DNA from 4 places in the Clostridium sp. 001 genome. Region 1 is predicted to be linked to each of the others. Evidence: riboswitches for the same ligand, from Rfam matches in the RefSeq annotation. Region 1 holds a riboswitch; each other region holds the start of a gene.
What was found. Region 1 has a riboswitch for cobalamin ahead of B5S50_RS14005 (ABC transporter substrate-binding protein). Riboswitches for the same ligand answer to the same signal wherever they lie in the genome.
Positions count from the first base shown of each region.

Region 2: another riboswitch for cobalamin. It lies ahead of B5S50_RS01150 (cell wall-binding repeat-containing protein); the one in region 1 lies ahead of B5S50_RS14005 (ABC transporter substrate-binding protein).
Region 3: another riboswitch for cobalamin. It lies ahead of B5S50_RS01220 (DUF3467 domain-containing protein); the one in region 1 lies ahead of B5S50_RS14005 (ABC transporter substrate-binding protein).
Region 4: another riboswitch for cobalamin. It lies ahead of B5S50_RS01180 (hypothetical protein); the one in region 1 lies ahead of B5S50_RS14005 (ABC transporter substrate-binding protein).

Region 1 covers NZ_CP020473.1:3,001,464-3,007,856, reverse strand. Annotated here, with positions in the region: gene B5S50_RS14015 (heme ABC transporter ATP-binding protein) at 1-552, opposite strand, end outside; gene B5S50_RS14010 (iron ABC transporter permease) at 552-1,601, opposite strand; gene B5S50_RS14005 (ABC transporter substrate-binding protein) at 1,627-2,574, opposite strand; cobalamin riboswitch at 2,802-2,981, opposite strand; gene B5S50_RS14000 (YARHG domain-containing protein) at 3,064-3,846, opposite strand; gene B5S50_RS13995 (hypothetical protein) at 3,860-4,915, opposite strand; gene B5S50_RS13990 (GTPase domain-containing protein) at 4,918-6,192, opposite strand; gene B5S50_RS13985 (GDSL-type esterase/lipase family protein) at 6,248-6,393, opposite strand, start outside.
Region 2 covers NZ_CP020473.1:241,835-248,227, reverse strand. Annotated here, with positions in the region: gene B5S50_RS01160 (Ig-like domain-containing protein) at 1-2,243, shown strand, start outside; gene B5S50_RS01155 (cell wall-binding repeat-containing protein) at 2,389-3,801, shown strand; cobalamin riboswitch at 3,931-4,114, shown strand; gene B5S50_RS01150 (cell wall-binding repeat-containing protein) at 4,351-6,315, shown strand; gene B5S50_RS21395 (Ig-like domain-containing protein) at 6,357-6,393, shown strand, end outside.
Region 3 covers NZ_CP020473.1:267,130-273,522, reverse strand. Annotated here, with positions in the region: gene B5S50_RS01235 (M14 family metallopeptidase) at 1-470, shown strand, start outside; gene B5S50_RS01230 (MATE family efflux transporter) at 500-1,912, shown strand; gene B5S50_RS01225 (4Fe-4S binding protein) at 2,634-3,017, shown strand; cobalamin riboswitch at 3,101-3,286, shown strand; gene B5S50_RS01220 (DUF3467 domain-containing protein) at 3,641-3,901, shown strand; cobalamin riboswitch at 4,079-4,265, shown strand; gene B5S50_RS01215 (hypothetical protein) at 4,592-5,416, shown strand; gene B5S50_RS01210 (Ig-like domain-containing protein) at 5,533-6,393, shown strand, end outside.
Region 4 covers NZ_CP020473.1:255,388-261,780, reverse strand. Annotated here, with positions in the region: gene B5S50_RS01190 (Ig-like domain-containing protein) at 766-2,034, shown strand; cobalamin riboswitch at 2,220-2,403, shown strand; gene B5S50_RS01185 (hypothetical protein) at 2,534-3,013, shown strand; cobalamin riboswitch at 3,163-3,349, shown strand; gene B5S50_RS01180 (hypothetical protein) at 3,656-4,150, shown strand; gene B5S50_RS01175 (Ig-like domain-containing protein) at 4,211-6,393, shown strand, end outside.

The DNA.
Region 1 (6,393 bases):
CAAAATTTCAATCTGATGGTATATGTCAAGATTAGATATGGGTTCATCCAGCAGTATAATATCTGTATCTTGTGTAAGCGCCCTTGCTATTAAAACTCTCTGCTTTTCTCCACCGCTAAGCTGATTTATATACTTGTCATGGAATTTCCAAGTATTAGTCATTTCCATAGCATGTTTGGCAATCACATAGTCATTTTCTGATTCACTTTGAAGTTTCGAAAAATAAGGAGCTCTTCCCATCAAAACTATATCTTGTACGGAAAAATCCATATTCAAATCACTGTTTTGGGGAACTACCGCAAGTTTTCTTGCCAGTGCCTTATTTTTTAAATCAAGTATATCCTTATCTTTTATAAAAACCGTGCTCTTATAAGGCTTTAAAGTTTTAGCAATATTTTTGAGTAAAGTAGTTTTACCGGAACCATTAGGCCCTATAATCGAATAAAATTTATTTTTTTTAAAATCTATGTTTATATCATGAAGTATATCAACTTCATCAAAACTGTAATTTAAATTTTTAACTTCAACTGCACACAAATTTGAATTATTCATTATATCACTCTCTTTTTAGATTTTATTAAAAGATAAATAAAATATGGAGACCCAAATAAAGCAGTTACAGCGCCCACAGGTATTTCAGAAGGAGCAGCTATAGTTCTTGCCACCGTATCGCAAATAATCATAAACACAGCTCCAATTATCAATGAGAAAGGCAAGAGCACCCTATGGTCAGGTCCAAATACCATACGCACTGCATGAGGAATTATCAGTCCTACAAATCCTATTACACCACTTATAGACACACAGGCTGCAACAATTATTGAAGAAACAGCAAGTACTATTTTTTTTACATTTTCAACTTCTATGCCCAAACTTTTAGCAGTATCATCCCCTGTAAGCATTATATTTAAATCTCTTGAAAATAAAAGTATTATAATTATACCCAGGAATATGAAAGGTATTAGCATCAATATTTGATTATAGGTTGCTGCAGAAACACTTCCCATTGTCCAAAAAACAATTTTTTCAACCTGCTGTCTGTTGAATACCATTATTATAGATATTATTGAAGATAAAAGGAAGCTCACAGAAACACCTGCCAGAAGCAGTGTAGTTGGTGGTATCTTGTTTTTTACCCTGGCTATGTTATAAACCAAAACAGTAGTTGCAATAGACCCTACAAAAGCCATCATAGTAATGGCTGTAGACCCTAGAAGCAAAGTATCCAGCTGCAGCATAAATCCAATTGCAGCTCCAAGAGCAGCCCCTGAAGATACTCCAAGTACGTAAGGATCTGCCATTGGATTTTTAAATATTGCCTGAAAGGATGCACCTACTACTGATAATCCCATTCCAACTAATGCTGAAGTTACTATTCTTGGTAAACGTATCTGTAATATTATGAGCATGTGATTTTGTGACATACTTGCTGTAGAAACTAAATTTCCCACAATAGGTATTTTACTTAGTATCACATATAGTGTTTCCTTGAAGGATATGTCTGCAGAACCAAGCATAGCTGATATTACTGCCGAAAAAAATAATATTACTATGCAAATGCAAAAAAACAACTTAAAATGCTTTTTCCGGGAAAATTTCATAAGCACATTCCTCTCTTATATATACTTAAAATGCTTCAGGATGAATTATCTTTGCCAGGGATTCTAATCCATCTGCAAGTCTAGGTCCCTGTCTGCTTATAATATCTTCATCCATTTCAAAAAGTTTATTTTTCTTTACAGCATCTAAATCTTTATAGCCCTTTGTAGACTTAATTCCATTTTTGCTATTAAATTTATTGGAACATATAAGTATATCAGGATTTTTTTCAACAAGCTTTTCAAGGCTGTAATTCCAACCTGTAACATCAGAAGCAGCATTTTTGCCTCCTGACATTTCAATCATCTTGCCTATAAAAGTGTCTTTTCCCGCAGTAAAATCACCACTTGTACCATAGCTTACTACATAATATACTGTAGGGGTGCTCTTTCCTTTTACCTTTTCCTGTACAACTTTAACCTTTTCTTTCATATTTGAAACTATACTATATGCCTTTTTATTAGCATTCAATACTTTTCCTACATTTTCTATATTGTTATAAGTATTCTCAAAGCTTTCATTTTTTGAAATAGTTAAAACCTTTATATTAAGCTGCTGCAGCTTTTTTAAAATATCCGGTTTAGTTAAATTAGTAGCTATTACCACATCCGGTTTAAGCTGAACAATTTTTTCAAGACTTGGGTCAGTTATAGTACCCACAGATGGTATTTTAGAAGCTTCTGTAGGATAAGTGCAAAAGTCAGTTCTACCTACCAAAAGATTTTGTTTGTTTAATGCATAAATTGTTTCTGTAACATTAGGCGATAAAGATATCACCTTTTTAGGCTCACTTTGAATTGTAATTTCCGTATTAGTTGAATCTTTTAATTTTAAAGGATAAGTGGTATTTTTAACAGATTCACTTTTGCTGCTGTCTATATTAGAATTGCTTGTATTAGATGCTCCGCATCCTGCTAAAAACACCGTAATCGTAATCATAATTAGTAAAACAAATTTTTTGCTACTCTTAAACATTAGTTACTCCCTCCAATTAATTAAATAAACAGAGTTCTTAGTATCAGATGGAGTTTTAACTCCACCTGATGCTTAGAAATCGTTATCCAGAGACGTAGCTGCTCTTTTACTCCCACTTGGAAAAGTGGGTGTATTAGAGCAGGTAGTCATCGGATAAACGAAAAAAACTATTACCCATAGATAACAGTTTTTAAGTAAATTATTTTACTTTAAAGCCTATCCACGTAAGCTATCCGTAAATTTTAGGCAGGTCTCCTGGCTTTGATTCATTGTATATTTACGCCTTCCCTGTTCCCAAGTGGCAAATTCATAAATATACTCCTCATTACAGTGGCGGGACCGCATAAGTTCTTCACTTATTTCCCTTTTAAACTTAACAATCAAGTACCTAAAATTCAATATTAAATTATAGAATAAGTATATCATTTCTCCTATTTTATATCAAATTCTACTTTTTATACCCCAGGCATTTTCAAAGAAATAACCAGCCTATTTTTTATAATAATCTGCATCATATCCAGGTGATACATATTTTCCACGGCCTTCTGCTGTTAATATGACCTTTACATTATGTCTCTCAAGAGCAGAAAGTTCCTTGCCATCATTGGTATACTTAGGATTAGGCTTATACCAGGACCTACTTGCAAAATAACTCTTATATGGTTCTGTAGGGAATGTATAGCCATGCCTTGCAAATATTTCATTTCTAGCAAGTGCCAGCTGCTTTTTACTCATACCTTTCAGGTCATTACTAGTAAGTGCCCTTGTATTGCTGTAAGGTATCACGTATTCTCCTGAATTATTATCTGAATCATTTTCATCATTATTATTTAAATCAGAAGAAACGTTTTGCTTGGATTCCACATTTGAAACATTTTTGCTGGGACCTTTACTTATAAGTGAGGATACCATCTTAAAGGCAACAACAAATACAATTATAGTTAAAATAGTTATACCTATCATTTTGAAATTAAATGGCCGTTTATCCTTAATTGGAGTATCATCTAATTCCTTGGTAAATTCCTCTTTATCTTTTCTATCTATCCTCTTTTGTCCATGAGATGAACTAAAATCAAAAGTATCGCTGTCTTTTAAACTATCCTCATGCTTTTTATCTTCTTTTTTATAGTTATTATTTTCTTTTCCATAGTATTTTGTATCGTCATTTTTATCCTCTTCTCTTTCATGTCCCTTTTCCTGCTTTGCACCACAGTATACACAAAACTTATCATTTTCATTAAGCTCTGTACCACATTCTCTACATTTAGCCATCTACTTGTCACCTCTAATCTTTATTTGAAAATAACTTCTTTAAAAAATACACTAGATTATGTTTATGTTCAACTTGTTCATTTTCCTTCATACATATAGGACTTTCTTTAACTTCTTCATTTTGAGAAGATGGGCATAAAATATTATCATACATATCAATGGTAAATTTTTCTCTAGAACAATCATTATCTGCCTGAATAAAAAATTCATTTAAAACCCGTTCATTTTCTATATTATTCATAACAAAGTCTATAAAAATATGATGTCTTTCATCAATTCCTTCAAGATAGAAATTATTATCTGCCATATCAAAAACATATCCTGCTTTTACATCTTGAGTAAGCCTTTTTATGCTTCCTTCAAGGAGAAATTCAATATTTATAAACTCCTTTATTTCAGGCTGCTTCACATAAGTTGTAAAACCAACCTTTCTCCTTACTGCAAAAGGAAGTGCCCTATACAAATATTTTAGTATTCCTTTTATAACTTTATCCATATTTTTATTATAAGAAACCACAATATATATCTTTTTATTAAAAGCAGCTGCATCAAAACAAGCTTTTACCATATTTATAAATATATTTTTATCTATGGAAGCAACTAAAAACAAGTCTTCTATAGAGTTAAAAACATCATAAGTTCTATCAACTTTCACTTCTCTCAAACTTTCTATGGAAGTTCCCTTATCCATATCATAATTTTCTACAAATCCTGAGGCGTATATTATTTTTTCAGGATTTTCTATGTATAACTTTCTTTCGTTCTCAGGTATTATATAGCAGTGAGTAAAATACCTATTCCTTTTTAAGGTATAGTCCTTCCCTGCAAAAGCTGACTGTCCTATTATAATTTCTCCATCTCCAGCATTTGCATAAAAAAGTGCCTTAGGATATTTACTTAAATCTTTTTCTCCGGCTAAAAATGCAGGAGCAGCATAAAAGCATAAACTGTGAATAGTGTCTTTTATGAATTCATCCTCAAGTTCGCTGCTTTTTGCAATAGTATCATAACCTGGAGTACTGCTAAATATTCCTCTTTTTTCCCTAGTATAATACTGCTGCTCTATCATATCTATTCCCTGCCCCCATCCAGATAATTCATTTTATAAAGCAGCCACAAAAAAGGCTCATCCACTCTAATAGGATTTATACTGCTGCTTCTATCTATTTCAAGATGATTGGAATTAGAACCCAGAGAAGATACTGCAAAATAACCTGCAGTTTTAAAACAAGCATCCACTGCACCTTTAAATGGGGCATCAGCTTTCAATAAAAATTTTCTAACTTCACCATCAATATTTTCAAATTCATTTAAATTAAAAAATCCTTCATGATTGTAATTTTTAAATATATTACTGTTCTCTCCTATATATTCTTCATCCTTTAAATTCTTAAGCATATCACTTTTAGTAACCACTACTGCCGTAGGTATATGCGTTTTTTCTTTAGATTCCTTGGATATAAAATTTTCAAACAAATACACTATTATATCCTTTGGTTCCTGATACTTTTCCGTAAAGTCACCTTTTTCCCTATTTACAATGCTTAACTTTTTCCTCAAAGTCCTCATTTGAAGTGGATCTACAAGAAATATTATTCCATCTGAATTCTTTATATGTTCTGCATGATTTTCCATATAGGTCTTATCTGTCATACCCTCACCTGGTATATCATAAAAAATAAGAGTCAAAGGTGGAATTTTATCCTCTTTAAATTTCAAATTTTCTATTAAAGGTTCTACATGCTGTTTGGGAGTAGGATCGAGCATTAAATTTTTCTCGAAAATTCTCTCTTGATTTTCTCTTATCTCATCATTATACCCGGAGTTTCCTGCAATAAGAGAGGCCCCTATTCTTTCACAAGTATACTTTTCAAGAACATAAAGAAGAGTTGTCATATATACGGACTTCCCTACTTGAGAAGCTCCTATAACGGATATAATTTTAGAAGGTCCTCTTCCTGAAGTTATAGGCAAATCATTGTGACAGTAAGGACATAATCTTTCATCTGTACTTGCATCGTATTTATCTTTAATTTCAACTAGTACTTTGTCCACTCTCGTCTTATTTCTTTCAGGAAGTGCCTGAGCCTTAACAATGGGATTCATTGGCCCTAATGTTCCTTTTCCTATCTTTTTATAGTATCTATTAAGAAGCTCATCCTCTACCTTTTCATATTCAGGATCTCCCTTTTCCGAGTGGGAAGCCCTAAATACTACATGATCTGATTTAAACTTTTTAAAGCAAAAAGGACATGTTATCATAAAAGGACCTCTTTCATAAGTTGCCTTCTCATAAGTATTTCTAGGTTCACTATTACCACTCCTGAAAAATTTAAAGATTTCCATAATCTCACTCCTCCATATTAAATCTTCTAAGTTGAAAATAAACACATAGTGCTTGCTATAAATATTTCTTCATATTTTCAAGAATAACTGAATATGCATTTGGCCACATATGTATACCTTCTATTGAAAATTCTTCTTTCAAGTTTCCTTCTTCATCCATTAATCCATCATTTACATTAATAAATTTGTAATTATGTTTTT
Region 2 (6,393 bases), 1.9 Mb from region 1:
CTTTACAAGATGGAGTTACAGGCATAGGGAGCCGTTCTTTTATGTCATGTCCTTCGCTAAAATATATAAAACTGCCAGGTAATATTAACCAAAGTGGCCTACAAGATAGTTTTACAGGAGATACCGGTCTAGTAATAGATGCCAGGGGCACAACGCTAACATCTGCTTACGAAGATAGATGGGGAGATATTACAGGATTAACATACCTTTATGGACAGGATGGAAAATTATCATCCAGTACATTATCTTTAAAAACAGGAGAAGCACAAACAATTACTTCAGAGATACCCTCAGATAAAACTATTACATGGGGAAGTACAGATACCAGTGTGGTAACAGTTTCAGATAAAGGTGAAGTAACAGGAGTAAAACCGGGAACGGCATATGTTTATGCAAAGGCCAGTGACAGCACTTACAGTGGACTTTGCAGTGTGACTGTGACACAAGGAACATTAGTTACAAAGGTAACAAAAATAGATTTAGATAAAACAAGTGCAAGCTTAAAAGAAGGAGATACATTACAGCTTACACCAACAATAACGCCTAAAGATGCAACTAATCAAAAAGTAAATTGGACAAGCAGCGATACATCAATAGCAACAGTAGATGCAAATGGAAAGGTAACAGCGGTAAAAGCAGGAACAGCAGATATAACAGCAGCATCAGATGATAATAAAGATATTACTACTAAGTGTTCAATTACTGTAACTTCTGCTTCACAATCAGGTGATTATATAAGTACAATAAACGGACTTATAGATGGAATAAGCCCAACTTTTGAAACACGTACAGATGATGCATGGCATATGTTTGATTTAATTAAAGCAGGCAAAGCAATACCTGAAAGTTACTTGACAGACCAGGAGAATAAGATAAAACAAGATCCTAATTATTTGTTAACAGGTAGTGGTGACTATGTGAAAGATGATATTCAAAAGTGTGAAGGAATAACACTTACTGTAATAGCAGCAGGAAAAGATCCAACAAATTTTGGAGGAATAAATCTCATAGAGAAAATATACGATAGTAAAACTCTATCGCAAGATATTATGGGGTTGGGAAATGAAGTAAATTGGGCATATGCACTTATAACATTGAATTCAGGAAAATTCAATGTACCTGATACTGCACCATGGACTAGAGCAAATCTAATACAAAAGTTATTGAGTAAACAAAAAAGTGATGGAGGCTGGAATACAAATAGCTGGCCACCAACAATAGGTTCAATGTCAAGTACCACAGCAATTGTAATGACAGCACTTGCACCATATTATAGTACAAATGCTGATGTAAAAACAGCATTGGACAAAGCAATCCAGCTTTTAGAAAACAGACAAACTCCAGATGGAGGGTTCGATGCGACAAGTAATGCTTCATCAAATACTTCTATGACAGCTAGCACAATAATGGGATTATGTGCCATGGGAATAGACCCGGTAACAGATAGTAGATTTGTAAAAAACGGTAAGAATCCTGTGGATGTATTATTAAGTTCTGCTGCTAGTGATAAAACTGGCTTTATGTATAATGGATACAATGATCCAGGAACAACAGCAGCAGGCTTTACGGGAATAACTGCATATAAATTGTTTAAAGAAGGAAAAGGATCTATGTATAATTTTGTACCACAGGATGCAACAGTTACAAAGGTAACAAAAATAGATTTAGATAAAACAAGTGCAAGCGTAGAAAAGGGAAGTACGGTTCAGCTTACAGCAACAGTTGCACCGGAAGATGCCACTAATAAAAACATGAAATGGACAAGTGATAAAACAGATATAGCAGCAGTTGACAATACAGGAAAGGTAACAGGATTAGCGGCGGGAACAGCAACTATAACAGCAACTACTGAAGACGGAGGAAAAACAGCATCATGTACCGTAACGGTTACAGATAATAGCAAGGAAGATAAATCCATGCAGATAACTACTGATTTAGCGAAAGGTACAACGTTTAAACTTGGAAATGATGCTAAAATATCTATAAATGTAAAAAATAATTCTACAGAGACCCAAGAAGCTTCATTGATATTGTCATTGTTTAATAAAGATAATAATAAGTTTATAAGTTGTGTATCTGCACATAAGAATATTCCAGTAGGAGATTCAGCTGATTTAACGGGTAGTATGAAACTTCCAACACAAGGAAACTATGAAATAAGGGCATTTGTTTGGAATAATTTGGACGATATGAAACCTATTTCTGATGTTATAACCATACCAATTAGCGATACAGGTAAATAACTAATTTAAAATAGTTTTAGTTATATAGAATGGATATAGATTATGATATTAAGTAGGATTTAAAGATCTGCTACCAAATTGTGAGGTAAATTGGTAATAAAATTATATATAATAATTAGTTTACGATTAATTTAAGGAGGTCAGTATGAAAAAAATTGTCAGTAAAGTTATTACGCCTTTATTTGTATTAGGCATTGCGGTATCAGGATTTGGAGGCAGTGTAAGTGCGGAGACGGCTTCAAGCACTTCTGCGGCGAATACAGATGCTGATGCAGCTGTAACAGAAGATAGAATTTCAGGAAATAATAGAATAGAAACTTCACTTAAGATAAGTGGAAATGGATGGGAAAATGGAGCAGACACAGTAGTTATAGCACAGGGGTATGGGTATGCAGATGCCCTTTGTGCTGCACCCCTTGCTAAAAAGAACAATGCACCTATAATTCTTTCTAGTAAGGATTCACTCAGTGGAAGCACTATAGATGAGCTTAAAAGACTTAAAGCTAAAAATGCATTTGTAATAGGGGGAACAGGTTCTTTATCAGACGATGTTACAGCTCAACTTAAAAATATTGGAATAAGTAATGTTGAAAGACTTGGTGGGGCAGACAGGTATGAAACTTCTGTAAAAATAGCGCAAAAACTTGGGAGCGTAAGTAGTGTTGTAGTTACTTCGGGAGGCGGTTATGCAGATAGCCTTTCCATAGCTCCTATAGCTGCAAGCAAAGGTATGCCAATACTTTTAACTAGAAGTAACAGTATGCCAGATGTAGTTGAAAATTATATAAAGGGGCAAAGTGTAAGCAAAACTTACGTAGTAGGTGGCACTGCTGTTATTAAAGATGATGTGAAGAATTCACTACCAAATGCTGAGAGGATTGGAGGTGCTACAAGGTTTGATACAAATCTTGATATACTTCAGAATTTTAAGTCTGATCTTAACTTTGACAACGTATATGTTGCAGAAGGAGATGGCCCTAATGGAAATGAATTTGCAGATGCCCTTTCAGGTGCAGCCCTTGCAGCACAGAAGTCGGCTCCATTAGTTCTGATTTATAAAACTATGAATTCAAATAGTGCAAATTTTATAGTGTCTAATATGTCTCAAAAAACAGTTGTTACAGCACTAGGGGGCACTATGGTAGTTCCTGATACAGTTGTCAGTGGTGTTGTTAAGCAATATAACAATAAAAATTCCAACCCGAATCCAAATCCAAATCCTAACCCGATACATCAAGGAGGATCCAGTGGTGGAGGAAATACTACACCTACACAGCAAGGAGATAAACTTGTAAGCATTGATGGAAAAAGTAATGAAGGAATTAATTTGACTATTACTGAGAATACAAATAAGTCTATAACAATACAGGCTAATAGTAAGAATAATACGGATTATGTTACTATTACTTTATATGATGAAGATGGAAATCTTAAGTATATAGATCAGACTACAGGTTCTATGAATTTAAATACTATACTTGACGCTGGAAAATATAAAGGAGTTATAAAGGCTTCAAATACAGATAAAATAAACATACCCGAATTTCAAGTTAAGTAATAGTTTTAATTTTTATATAATTTACTTAATTAAATTAATAGTGCATATTTCAACATTATCTTAATCATTATGAAAATAATGTTGACTTTTCAAAAAATATGTACTACACTTGATACAAAAGTAATAAAAATTTAATATTTAGTATTAGGTGCTATCAAGATGGTAGTTAAAAGGAAAAGTGTAAGAAACACTGCAGCCCACCGTTACTGTATGGAGGATGAAACCCTAATTATGTCACTGGATTTATATCTGGGAAGACAGGGAAGTAAGATGAATCCGAGCCAGGAAGCCTGCCTGATATGTTGTTAATTCTTTCGGAGGGGAAGATATATGTTGCATGTAAAAATGCATGTTTACGATGTAAGTAAATAGTTACATTCGAAATAAAAGGACCCTCAGGGGTCCTTTTTATTTATTTCGTTGTATTTTCGTCTCCTAAAACAGGAGGCCTTTTTTAATTACATCAAGATACTATAAAAAGAATATTCTAAATTGCCATAATATATAGGCAATTATAGAAATATTATATTAATTTGAAGGAGGGATAATATGCAAAAAGTTATAAGTAAATGTACTACATTTTTATTTATGATAGGTATTGCATTGTCTGGCTTTGGAAGTCAGGTGTATGCAGATACAAATATAAGTAAAAATAGAATTTGTGGAAATGACAGAATTGAAACTTCCTTAAAAATAAGTCAGAATGGCTGGAAGGATGGTTCAAGTACTGTAGTTATAGCCCAGGGTTATGGGTATGCAGATGCCCTTTGTGCAGGACCACTTGCTAAAAAATACAATGCGCCTATAATACTTTCCAAGCAAGATGGATTAAGTGATGAGACTATAAGTGAGCTAAAAAGCCTTAAAGCAAGTAAAGCTTTTGTAATTGGAGGTAAGGCCTCACTATCTGATAATGTGGAATCTGAGCTGAAGAATATTGGTATAAATGATGTGGAAAGGCTTGGAGGTGCAACAAGATATGAAACCTCTGTGAAAATAGCTGAAAGTCTAGGAAGTGTAGATAGTATTGTAGTTGCATCTGGCAGTGGTTATGCAGACAGTCTTTCTATAGCACCTATAGCATCTAAAAAAGGAATGCCAATACTTTTATCAGAAAAGGACAGCCTTCCTGATGTAGACACTGAATACATAAAAAAAGTAAATGCAAACAAAAGTTATGTAATAGGTGGAGAAAGTGTTATATCAGATAATATAAAAAATTCTCTTCCAAATGCACAGAGAATTGGAGGAAGTACTAGATTTGAAACAAACTTAGCTGTACTTGAAAATTTCAAGTCTGATCTTGACTTTAGCAATGTGTATATAGCTGAAGGAGATGGACCTAATGGAAATGAATTTGCAGATGCCCTTTCAGGGTCAGCTCTTGCAGCACAGAAATCAGCTCCTTTAGTACTTATGTATAACAGATTAAACTCAAATGTAGAGGATTTTATAAAGTCTAATATTTCTAATAAGACAGTATTTACGGCATTAGGAGGAACTAAAGTAGTTCCAGATGATGCTGTAGATAATATTATAACTGCATACAACCAAGCAAATAGTGGAAAAAACACTAATATTTCAGGTGGGTCTTCAGGAGGATCTAGTGGAGGATATACTCCAGTTCAGCCATCAGGTGATTTAAGTTTAAATTCAGCAAATCAAACTTATGATGGAAATACTTCTGGAAATAAGAACGAAATAATAGGAAATGTAAATATATCAGCAGATAAAGTTTCTCTTCAAAATGTAAAAATTGATGGCACACTTACAATAGATCCAGGTACAAGTGGAGTTAGCACTATAACAAATGTTACCGCTGGTAATATAGTAGTAAAATCTGGGGCAGATCACAGTATTTATTTGAGCAACGTGAAGTCTGATTCACTCCTGGTTAATAGCAGTAACAGCGTAAAGGTTGAGATAAGCAGTGGAACTCAAATAGTAGATACACAAATAGCAAGTAGTGCAACACTAGTGACTCTAAATGATGCTAAATCAACTTTTGGACAAGTTATTGTGGATTCAACTTCAGAGCCGCAAATAACACTTACAGGTGGATTTGAAAATGTTAATGTAAAAAATAAAGCTGACATAAATTTGACAGGAGCCAATGTATCAACAATAAATGCTTCTGAAAGCTTTACTTTAAATATAAATGATAACACATCTACTGTAGCTGCACTAAAGGTGTTAGAAGGTTGCGTTGTTGATGGAAACAAAAAAATAGCACAAACAACTGTAAAAAACATCGTAAATGTAAATAAGTCTGGAATTAACTTAAATATAATTGAAAATACTCCAGATGATATAGATATAAATGCAGTTAGCAAAAATGATAATGATAAAATTGCTTTAACTTTATATGATAGCCAGGGGAACTTGAGTTACATAAATCAATCTGAAAATGGTAACTTACAGGTTAAAACTGCTCTTAAGTCTGGAAAATATCATGGCTTTATCAAATCTTCAAGTACTGAGAAAGTTAATATAAATGAATTTGAAATTAAGTAATAAAGCTATTAGCGATTATGATGTATGAAAGGAGAGAGTATATGAAGGATTTTAAAGTCAAGTTGATGTCATTTTTTG
Region 3 (6,393 bases), 1.9 Mb from region 1:
CTTATTTGGTGCAGTCTCCTTGTGGCAGTGGAGGTTCTTATAATTATGCTGGTTCCTGTGGAATTCCTAGTATTTTGATTGAGAGAGGTTGTATGGGACGGTGGTCGAAAGAAGAAGTGGAATTGGGAAAAAAAGATGTTAGAAATGTGCTGCGATACTTAAAAGTCTTACAGGGGGAGGTTTCTAAAAGAACTTATCATCCTGTTGATGTGGGAAATGTGATCTGCAAAAATGCTGAACACACAGGCTGCTGGTATCCAACGAAAAAAGCAGGTGCTAATTTTAGAAAAGGGGAAATATTAGGTTACATTAAAGATTATTTTGGCAATGTTTTGGAAACCTGCACTGCTGAAATGGACGGAATATTACTTTATCAGGTGGCTAGTTTATGTATCATTAAAGGGGATTCCATGGTGGCCTATGGAGAAAATCCAAATCACAAAGAAGGGGCAAAAGGAACGGATGGTTAAGAAATTAGCTAGATCATTGGTTGAATATAATGAATAATTTGAAAAAGAGTATTAATTTAACAGACGGCATTATATGGAAACAGATACTACTTTTTGCACTGCCGCTTTTGGGATCCAACTTGATTCAACAATTATATAATACAGTTGATTTGATTTTTGTTGGGAATTATCTTGGCAAAGAAGCTGCAGCAGCAGTTGGAGCTAGTTCCTTGATTGTCACCTGCTTGGTAGGATTTTTTACAGGAATGTCAATAGGAGCAAGTGTTGTTATTGCTAATATTGTTGGATCGAGGAAAAAAGAGAAATTAAAAGATGCAATACATACGGCAATAGGATTGAGTTTTCTCGGAGGAATAGTGCTTTTTATTATTGGCTATATAGGTGCACCATATTTTTTAAAGTGGATGAATGTTCCAGGGGAAATATTGAAATCGGCTGTTTCCTATATAAGAATTTATTTTTTAAGCCTCATTTCAATTATTACCTATAACATGGGCTCCGGTATTATACGAGCCATGGGTAATTCCAAAACACCAATGTATATACAACTTTTTGGTGGGATTGTTCATGTATTAATGGATGCATTGTTTATAGCTATTTTTCAAAATGGTGTTAATGGGGTTGCATGGGCAACGCTTTTATCGCAGACTGTAACTGCTGTATTGATATTATATTATTTGACACATTTAGAGGGCGAATATAGATTACAATTTAGAAAAATACGAATACATAAAGAAATACTGTTACCTATTCTTAAAATTGGAATACCGTCAGGGTTTCAAAGTATTGTAATAACATTGTCCAATGTTTTGGCACAATATCATATTAATAGCCTTGGTGTAAATGCAATTGTTGCATTTACTGCATATTTTAAAGTGGAATTACCTGTTTATCTTCCAATTGTAGCTTTTGGACAAGCAATTACAACGTTTTCCGGGCAGAATGTGGGTGCAGGAAATATTGAAAGGGTAAAAAAGGGAGCCAAGGTATGTATACTAATGGGAATAGGGGTAACCATAGTATCAAGTACGCTTTTGTTGATATTTGGACGCCAAGCTTTTGGAATATTTAATCATGATAGTATGGTAATTGATTATGGAATTCGAATAATAAGTACGTCATTTCCATTTTATTGGATTTATGTTATTTTGGAAGTATTGGGCGATACTATAAGAGGCGCAGGAAAAGCGACTCCACCAATGGCAATTATATTATCTAATATATGCGTACTTAGAATTGTATTGCTCTTTACTATAATGCATTTCTATCATGATGTTCGGGGAGTAGCAATTACATATCCCATAACCTGGGCTACAACAGCACTTTGTATGGCTTTCTATTATCTAAAAGGTAATTGGGCGAAGAAGTTAGGCACTTCCCCCACTTTAGTAGAAGATGGGGGTGTTAGCAATGGTAACGATCGGATAAAAATATTTAAATAGATGAATCTATCAGTATCAAAATAAAACTAAATTAAAGTAATTTATCAATATGGTACGAGAAAAATATTCAAAATGATAAACAGAGTTCTTGGTTTCAGGTGGAGTTTTTTTCTCCTACTGAAACTTATTAACAGGATTCTTAGTGCTTTAGCACTTAGAAGGCGTTATCCTTTAGGGGAAATAGTTATCTAGGGGTGTAGCAGCCGTTATGCACAGCATAAGAACTCTAAATCGCTGAAGCTCAAGAGTTCTAATATCCCCCACTTTATAAGAAGATGGGGGTACTACGGTTGTAGGCATCGGATAAAATTTATAATTTTAAGTAGGAATATTGCAAGATGAAGAATTGGCATATAAATTGCTTCTTAAATTAATATAGTTTTGAAATAAATTTAATTATTTAAACCCTAAACTCTAAAATAAAAAGTATTTAACAGCAGTCCCTCCTGCACTTAAGTACTTTTTACTTTATTTTGACAATCTTATTGTACATTTATTTTATCTGATGGCTACCTACTGTAACACTCCCACGCACACAGCGAAAGCGACTATCACCAAATCAAAGATTTGGGATATCTGCTTTTCCCACTAAGTAAGATTCGTTGATATAAACCAAAATAATAGGCATAAAATTTGCGGTATTGATATATACCTTATATATTTGTATAATTAAGATATATGTACAAAGTATATATAAATAATGTTTAAAGGGGAATGTATTATGAAAAAATTAGTTGTTAAAGATAAGTCTTTATGTATGTCTTGTTTAAGTTGTGAAATGGCTTGTTCCGAGGCATTTTACAAAACCTACGGCAATTCTTGTATTAAGATTGATGAAGGAAAAGATGGATCTGTAGATTTAAAAGTATGCAATCAATGTGGAGTGTGTGCTAAAAAATGTCCTGAAGAGGCAATTAAACAAAATGCTAAGGGAATATATATGATAGATAAAAAAGCTTGTACTGGCTGTGGTACATGTGTAGAAGCCTGTCCAAAAGGTATTATTGTAAAAGTAGAAGACAAGCCTAATCCAAGTAAGTGTATGGCATGTGGTATTTGTGTTAAAGCTTGTCCTATGGGAGTACTTGAAATTCAAGAAGATTAAAATGTTTAATAATGGATTTATTGAGAAAATAATGTTGACTTTTCAAAATTTTTGCCCTAAACTTAATATAAAGGTAATAAAATTTAATATTTTTACTATTAGGTGCTGTCAAATTGATAGTTAAAAGGGAAAGTGTAAAAAACACTGCAGCCCACCGTTACTGTATGGAGGATGAAACCCTAGTTATGTCACTGGATTTTTATATCTGGGAAGACAGGGAAGTAAGATGAATCTGAGCCAGGAAACCTGCCTGATATGTCGGTGATGCTTTCGGAGGGGAAGACAATGCTATGTTTATTGAAAAAGTAAACGGTTATATTAACATGAAAGAACAGAGATGTTTTTTAGTTATTAACCATTATGGGAAATTATGTTATATAGAGACCTTCGAAGGGAGAGGGTCTCTTTTTATTTTACAGGAATTTATCTGATGACAAGAACGCTGTTTATGGACAATCAAGTAAGTCATCAGATTTGTTCTTACTTTAGAATAACCCCTCCGTCATCAATGAAAGAACTAAATGCAGTAGATTAGACAGGCGAGTACAAAAAGGAAGGTGATTAGATAGAGTGAATTGTAAAAATAAGTTGAATAAAAAATATGAAAGGTAAGGGTGAATCCTATGGATGAAAATGTAAAATTGGAAGAGGAAAAGGAACTATATTCAAATAGATTAGAGCTTTCTGGAAGTGTATATGATTTTCAGTTAGATTTTATGAAGGTGTATAAAAAAGATGTAAAAGATAGTGTGAAGATATTTATGAGTCCGCAGCAGGCAAAAAGTGTTTGTATGATGCTTACGAAATCAGTAGAAAAGTATGAGGATACTTTTGGAGAAATTAATATAAATCCTAAAACTAACGCTGAGTTAAATAAGCAATAGACATTTTAACAGTATTTAGGATAAACTTTAGCATTAAAATTTATCTGATGTCAAGAACTCTGTTTATAGAAAATTGTGTTGTATTATTGAAATTTACACTAATTTAATAAAGTTTTTATAAATTATTGACAAATAAGTGGAGTTGGTGTACTGTAAAGGTAATGACAATTGTAAAATAAATGATAATTTTGAATAGGTTTCTTTTTTAGGAATTAATAGGGAAAGTGGTGAAAAACCACTGCAGCCCCCGCTGCTGTAAGGAAGATGAAATTCACAGAATGCCACTGAAGATATAATCTTTGGGAAGGTGTGAAAAGTAAGATGATACCAAGCCAGTAGACCTGCCTGTTACAAACATATATGGTTCTTTCGGTGGGAAAGGTAAGTATTCAATGCCAGTAACATCTGTTTACATTAAATATTTATAAATTCATGTCGTATACTGGAGACCTTCGAAAGAAAGAGGGTCTCTTTTTATCTTTTATTTACACAAATATATATTTATTTACGTTAATCTAATCTCACCTGAATTACCACCTGGTTTATTTTTCACAAAGGTTAAAAATATGATTGCTATTATATTTAACTTTCTAGGAGGTGATCGATATAAAAGTGTAAAAATTTTATCATTGTCTTTTAAATTTGGACAAGCAACAATTAAAAATTTAAAAATTTGGAGGAGTGTATAAAATGATTAGAAGATTAAAAAACAAATTATTTGCGACACTATGTATAACAACATTAACTTTGGGAGTTGTAGCTGCACCGTCAGCTTTTAATAGTGTAAAAGCTGATGCTGCTCCAACAAAGACTGTCTATGTGGATGTTGAGAAAAATGTTTTAGGAGAAGCACCTATTTTACAGCCAGTAAAAGTTACACTCAGTGATACGAATACCATTGCTGATGCTACAAAGCAGGCTGTAGGTGATGGAAATGTAAATATAGTTTCAAGCAAATATGGTAGCTATGTAACAGGTTTTAAGGATACTACAGATAATCAATCGGCATTTACTAATAATTATCTGACTGATTTTAAGACAGAACTTAAAACTGTAACTAAAGGTATTGTCTTCAGGACAAATATACCAAATCAGCCTATTGTTACCGATGCAAATTATTTAAGTGAAAAAGAATGTGATGGAATTTCAGGCTGGATGTTTACAGTTAATAATGTAGATCATGCTAACTCAACTTATTATGATGGAAGTACAACATTAGCTAATGTACCGGATGGTGCTGCAATACGCTGGGAATTTTCAGCAGCAGCAGGATGCGATTTAGGATTAGCAGGATATTTACCAGATGGAACACTTAACCAACAATATGGAACTTACAATTGGAATACAACTGCAACTCCTGCATTCTTTAGTGGAAGAGCAGATAAAACAAATCTTATAGCAAAAATGGCAAATCATGTAAATAAAACAGACACAGCTTATACCAATGCATTAACTCAATTGGAGACATTACAAGCTACACAAGACGCTGTTAATGCTGCAGCTAGTGCTTTATAATAAAAGCAGATTTTCCCTAATTGATTAAGCAAATGTTTTAGATTGATACCGGGTTAAGATGTATTTTTAACCCGGTATTTATTACATAGTTTTAGAAAAATTAGAAAGGAGACAAAATGAAAAAGGTATGGAAAAAGATTAGTCTTGCTTTGATGCTTATATTTACGTTGATGACATTTGCACCATATACGGTTGCGGCAGATGCTTCACCATTGGCATCAACGCCGTCTTTAACTCAGGATGAAGATGGAAATTACACTGTAAGTTCAGTAGATGACTTGAACAAACTCAGGGGAGATATCGATAATGGCATAGACTATTCAGGTAAAAAAGTTGTTTTGACACAGGATATTGATATAAGTAAATCAAATGTTCCTTTAAAATCGCTTACCTCTCACAATAAAAATTTTGATGGTACTTTTGATGGAAAGTTTCATACTATAAGTGGTTATACAGATGCAGCTTCAGGGTTGTTTGGAATTGTATGGAAAGATGGAATTGTGGAGAATGTTAAGGTTGATGCTAATGTAGACATAAAAGATACAAGTAAAATAATTTTAGATGATAACGATGATGTATTTTATGGAGTAATTGCAAATGAATGTTGTGGAACAATTACCCACTGCTGCAGCACAGGAACTATTGAAGTTGATGCTGGTAGATTTTCAACTTTAGCAGGGATAGTTGGTAATAGTGGATGTTTTGATGATAACTGGAATCTAATAAATGGATATACAGATAACTGCTGTAGTAATGTTACTTTTGATACTAAGTCTTTATTTTCACGAAATATTGCAGGAATTTGTGTTGAGCCTGGCTCAGAAATCAAAAATTGTTATTTTTATGGTAAATTTTTAGAAAATGAAAAAAAAGTATCTCGTGAACCAATTTATGCAAGTGGCAAAATTAAAACAGCGACATGTGCATATGACAGTGATGTACTGGGATTTTCAAGTACTTCTTTTATGGGAAATCCT
Region 4 (6,393 bases), 1.9 Mb from region 1:
TTTTAGATTATAAAGCTTATGTTATATAAGAGACCTTCGTAAGGAGGTCTCTTTTGTTTAGATACTATAAAAAATAGACAGATATATTGTAATTTTACCCTTTTGAGGAGGTGATATTTAGAGTAAATCCTAAAGATAAACAGTATCAAATTATTAATTATGGAGGTGAAATAAGATAAAATTTTAGAAATATAAAATAAAATCTTAAGATAAAATTGTTTACAACTTTATATGTGACGCAATATTAGCATTGAGATTTGTAGATATCCCATCTTATATTAACAGTGATCTGTGGTAGAATTTTATTATATAGCCAGTACCTTTATCTGATACCTTTATTTGATCTGCCTAATGATCTATTAGTTTTCAATAGTATGTGAATGTGATTTGGGACTAGCAAGATATCTTCCAGATGGAACACTTAAATATTGATATTATAATTGGAACAGTAAACCAACATATATATCGAAAATGACAAATCATGCAAATAAAACAAATATAGCTTATAATAATTAAACTCAATTAGAAAAATTGGAAGCTATTCAAACTGATGTTAATAATGCAGCTAATGTTCTGGATATTAAGACAGTTGCTTCTATAAAATAAGAGTAAGTTTCTTTATTGATTAATTAAAAGTTTTAGATGAATGCCAGGTTAAGTAGAGTTTTTTAACCTGGTGTTTTACATTTACTGCTAATTTAATTTAAAAATAAGAGAAGAGAAAAATATATATCCATATTCATAACCTTTATGATGATAGTGAGTATGATAGGAATAAATGTAGGAAGTGTTTTTGCAGATGAAAATAGTAATGATATAAATGTTAATGCAGCAGTAGTAGGAATGTATAATGAAAATCTTTTTAGTCCACAGCAAATTAAAGTAAAAGGAAATGCCACTGCTGAAGATGTATTGAAAGCCACAGGGTTAGATGTAGAAGTTAAAGATACCGGAATGGTAGATAGCATAGCTGGACAGAAAAATGGCACTGATGATTGTAATTATGGATCTCAAAGTGGATGGATGTATAAAGTTAATTATACAACGCCTAAAAATTATCCTAAATCTCAAAGTGTAAAAGATGGAGATTATCTATTATTTTTTTATGCTAAAAATTATGATGATTTATTGCCTAGTTATGACTCAATTCAAAATGATTTTGTAAATGTAACTGTAAAAAATGTGCAAAAGGATAATAGTTTCAGTGAACAGGTTACTGTATTGAATAATAATTCTATTAATGCTGCAATCATGGAAGGTTTAAAAAAGCATGGACAAGATTTTGATAAATCTTCTCTAGCAGCAGGAGCTTTAATGTCAAAAGATGATACGCAGTTTTGGAGTTACACTTTAAATGGTGACAACAGTACTTATAATCAAAAGGATACACAACTAAAAGATGGAGATACAATAACAACATTTAAAGATGATGGTCAGGGCATAAAAGAAGTAGAATCTATAGCTTTAGATAAAATGGAAGCTAACTTGACAGAAGGAGATATACTGCAGCTTACAGCAGTTGTAACACCAGAGAATGCATCTAACACGAAGGTAGATTGGTCAAGCAGTGATTCTACGGTAGCAGCAGTAGATGAAAATGGAAAGGTAACGGCATTAAAGGCAGGGACAGTAACTATAACAGCGGTATCCGAAGACAACAAGGACGCAAAAGCACAGTGTACAATTACTGTTACGGAAAATAACACACCAAAACCAATAAAGATAACTAATCTTATAAAGGATAGTTCATTTAAATTAGGTGATGATGCAAGAGTATATATAAAGGCAGAAAATAATTCAGGTAAGGATCAGGATGAATCGCTTATAGTAGCACTATATGATGAAGGTGCTAAATTCATCAACTATGTATGTGGAAAACAGACAATAAAAAATGGAGATTCATCTATTTTGACAGGTATTATGAAGCTTCCAGAAGAGGGAATATATAAATTAAAGGCATTTGTATGGGACAGCCTTGAAAATATGAATCCCCTTTCAGATATTATAGATATACCTGTTCAGTCAAATAAATAAAAGATTTTTATAAGATGGGTTTTGCTAATATTTCTAGCAAAACTCATAAATTTTCAATAATGTATACTTGCCTTCAACTAAATTTAATCCTATTCCATCAAATAGAAGCATCTTATATTTTAAAGCTAAAAAAATGTATTTGGAGATTGACATTAAACTGTAATAGGTATAAATTATAATTAAGTTCTATAAAGATAAATATGGGTTTAATCTAATTTGATTAATTAAAAGGGAATCAGGTGAAAATCCTGAACTATCCCGTAGCTGTAATAGAGGAGTTTTAGTACATTATGCCACTTAAATATTGGGAAGGCGTACTAAAATGGTGAATCTTGAGTCAGAAGACCTACCTATATTTTACACAAATATCTCTACGAGTGATAGGGGGAGTGTTATAATGATAGTTTTGTTAGATTTTCTATGACTAATCAAACTTTTTTATACTATTTCCTTTTAACGCTTTTGTTAAAAGGAATTTTTTTTTAAGGGAGGATTTTTTATGAATCATTATTTTTATCAGACGCAGTTTTCTGAATATAAACCAGGATTGATTTCTTATTTAAATAAAAGTAATAAAATAAAAGTAAAAATTAATAATGTATATTTTTATAAGTATCTCAAAAAAGTAGTGGGATTTTATAAAGAACTTGAAAATTATTATGATGTTTATTCATTAAAAGAAAAAGAAATTGTGGAACAAGATGGAATAAATATTCAAAATATTAATGAAGTTCTAAAGCTTGATATGTATTTGTATAACATTATAAGTATGTATCAAGACGATACTATATTTGAAGAAGATTTTGAATTTAGTGATAGCTTAGAGAAATGGATTCATTGTATTGATGAAAATACTTTACTTGCATACTTTAACAGCGGTTATGACGGAGATACTTTAAATGACAAAAAGATATTCTGTGATTTTTTACCTCAAAAAATTAAATTTAACAATTTGGAAAAACAAGTTAATATAATTTAAAAATAAATATACAGTTATTTTTACAGCTTAAATAGGCATATAGGTATTTTGGTTCATAAAAAATTCTATGAGCAAAATAGAATTCCTTATAGAAGATTATGTTGACTTTTGAAAAATTATGTACTAACCTTAATATAAAGATAATAAAAATTTAATATTTAGTATTAGGTGCTGTCAAATGCGATAGTTAAAAGGAAAAGTGTAAAAAGCACTGCAGCCCACCGTTACTGTATGGAGGATGAAACCCTAATTATGTCACTGGATTTTTATATCTGGGAAGACAGGGGAGTAAGATGAATCTGAGCCAGGAAGCCTGCCTGATATGTTGTTAATTCTTTCGGAGGGGAAGATGTTACTATATTTAAGCTGTTTATAATTAAAAGTAAACGGTTATATTGACATGAGAGAACCCTAGTGGTTCTTTTTTAGTTTATTAGTCATATATAATGCTTATGTAATAAAAGGGACTTTCGAAGGAAGGTCTCTTTTATTATGGTGCACCCAGCATGGACGCAATTTAAAGGGTGAAAGTCCCTAGTATGGGTTGATAGTACCAAAGTGCATAGATTAAGACAAGGGTGTCCATGGTGACGCGGAATTTGAAGGAAGTCGGCGGCAAAATACATAAATTGAGGTGAGAAAATGAACAGATTTAAAGATTTAACAGGAAAGAAATTTGGACGTTTAACAGTTATGTCTGTTGCAAATAAAAAATATAAAGATAGGGGTGTTATTTGGAACTGCTTATGTGACTGTGGAAACAAAGTAAAAGTTAGAGAAAGACATTTAATAGATGGTGGAACTAGAAGTTGTGGATGTTTGATGATAGAACATACTAAAATTATTCAGGTTAAAGCAACTAATGTAGATAGATTTAAAGGAACAAAAATTGGCCAATTAACACGCAAAATTTCTTCTAGTAATTCTAGTGGTTACAAAGGTATTAATTGGGATAAAAAAAGAAGTAAATGGAGAGTTCGCTTAACTCTTGCAGGAAAAGAAAAACATTTAGGATATTTTGATAAATTGGAAGACGCAATAGAATGCAGAAAAAAGGGTGAGAAAAAATATTTTAAGCCTATAATTGAGGAATACAAAAAGTCCTTTTCAGGAGGTGGTGTACAAGCAAGAACCTAAAAAAATAATATTAAGATTAGTTTATATTACATAATCTTATAATTTAGAAAGGAGAATGAAATGAAAAAGATATGGAAAAAGGTCAGTTTTGTTATGATGCTTATATTTACATTAATGACATTTGCACCATACCCGGTTATAGCAGATACTCAGGCAGCATCAACTCCATCTTTAACTGAGGATAAAGATGGAAATTACACTGTAAGTTCAGTACAAGATTTAAACAAGCTTAGGGAAGATATTGATAAGGGAATAGACTATTCGGGTAAAAATGTTCTGTTAACTCAGGATATTGATGTAGGTAAATCTGAATTACCTTTGAAATCTTTTACAACACAAAATACTTTTAATGGTACTTTTAATGGAAAATTTCATACTATAAGTAACTATAATGATCCTAAATCCGGCTTGTTCAATATTATTAATAAAGATGGTATTGTGGAGAATGCTAGGATTGATGCTAACGTAGTTATTGAAGGTGATAAAATTGAAAATTATGGACTAATTGCTAATGAAGCAAGTGGAACAATTATTCGCTGTTCTTCAACAGGAACAATTACAAATAAGGTTAAAGTTTTTTTTGAAGCAGGAATAGTTGCTAGGGATACAATTGGACAAACAAGTAGTATTGCAGCTGGGTACTTAAAAGATTGTTACAGTAATGTAATTATTGATAATCAATCATCAGAGGAAATGGTGGGATATGCAGGAATTTGTTCAATGGGTGGTGAACAATTAGATCACTGCTATTTTTATGGTGAATTTACAGGAAATTATACTGGTGAACATAGCGATAAATGCCAACCAATCCTATGTTCAACCTATTATGATAGTAAAACTGGAGTTACCACAAGTGCAGAAAATTGTGCGTATGATAAAGATGTATTAGGGTACACCCCATCTTCTTCTGATAATGGTAACCCCAAAGGTTATACAACTGCAGAAATGAAAAATAAAGATACATATACAGCTCTAGACTTTGATTTTGATAAAACCTGGAAAATAGATTCTTCAAATAATGGATATCCATATTTAAATTCAGAAAACACACAAAAAACAGCAGCAAAAGTGACTGTAGATGTGCAGGTAACGGCTGATGATAAAACTTATATTGTTCCTACTTCCCCAATTATTTATAATACAGATGATAGTCTTAAGACAACGGCAACTTTTAAAATAGTCCCAAGATCTGATGAAGATAAAGAGCTAATAAGCAAATATAATGTTAGCGTAACCTATAGTGGAGATGTATTTTTAAATGCACCAACTATTGGAGACGTGCCTATAGATATTGATACCAGTAAGGTTAAGATAAATTATAATTCAAATGAGGATTATCAGTTTGTACTTGGTAAAGTACTTCCATCGACTGCTAAACTCCTTGATAATGGTGCAGCAGGACCTACACAAGATGAACAAAAACAGCAGATTGAAGATGCAAAAAAGGCAGAAGATATTCTTTATACCAAATTAGGCACCAAGCTAGGTATTGCAGGAGATGTACCTGAATTTAGCTGGGGTGGAGACAAATCTGCGGCTCCAGGAAAAGAAGAAACTGTTACTTTTTCAGATGAGGACTGGGGAATATTTTCATCGGCCCGTTCTGGCTATAAGGGAATAAGGGCAGGATATTATGATGACTGGTTTAAGAGTATACAGACAGGCTTGCAGAAAATGAAAGATGCAGGGGTAACTGCTCGGGATGTAAAGATGACGGAATGGGAGAAGTTAGTTCTGGCAATTACTGCTATAGGCTATGATCCAAGAGATATAAAAGCTTATGATTTAATAGACATAATTTCAAATAAGGAGTATGTGAAAGCATCAAATCAATATTTTACGCCGCAGTATGCAATTTATGCATTAACTTCTCGTAATTATATTAATCTTATTCCTAATGATGGAAAGCACATTACTAAAGATGATTTAGATGGATATATACATGAATGGGCCAAGGGTGCACTTGGGTCAAAAGGTGCTGATGGGTCAGCAGTAATAGGAAATACTACTCCTGATATGTGGACTATGAAATTACAACCAATTGCAGCTTATTGTAATCCAGATGCAAAACCAGGAGACAAGTACTATGACGTAAAACAGGCTATGGATCATGTATTTGCACAGTTTTCAAATGCCCAGACTTATAAGGGATCTTTCTGGGGCGGCAGTGTAGATCTTGATGGCAAAATTGATTTAAATAATGCCTGGACCAATGCCCAGGTGTATATGACACTTGGAATGGC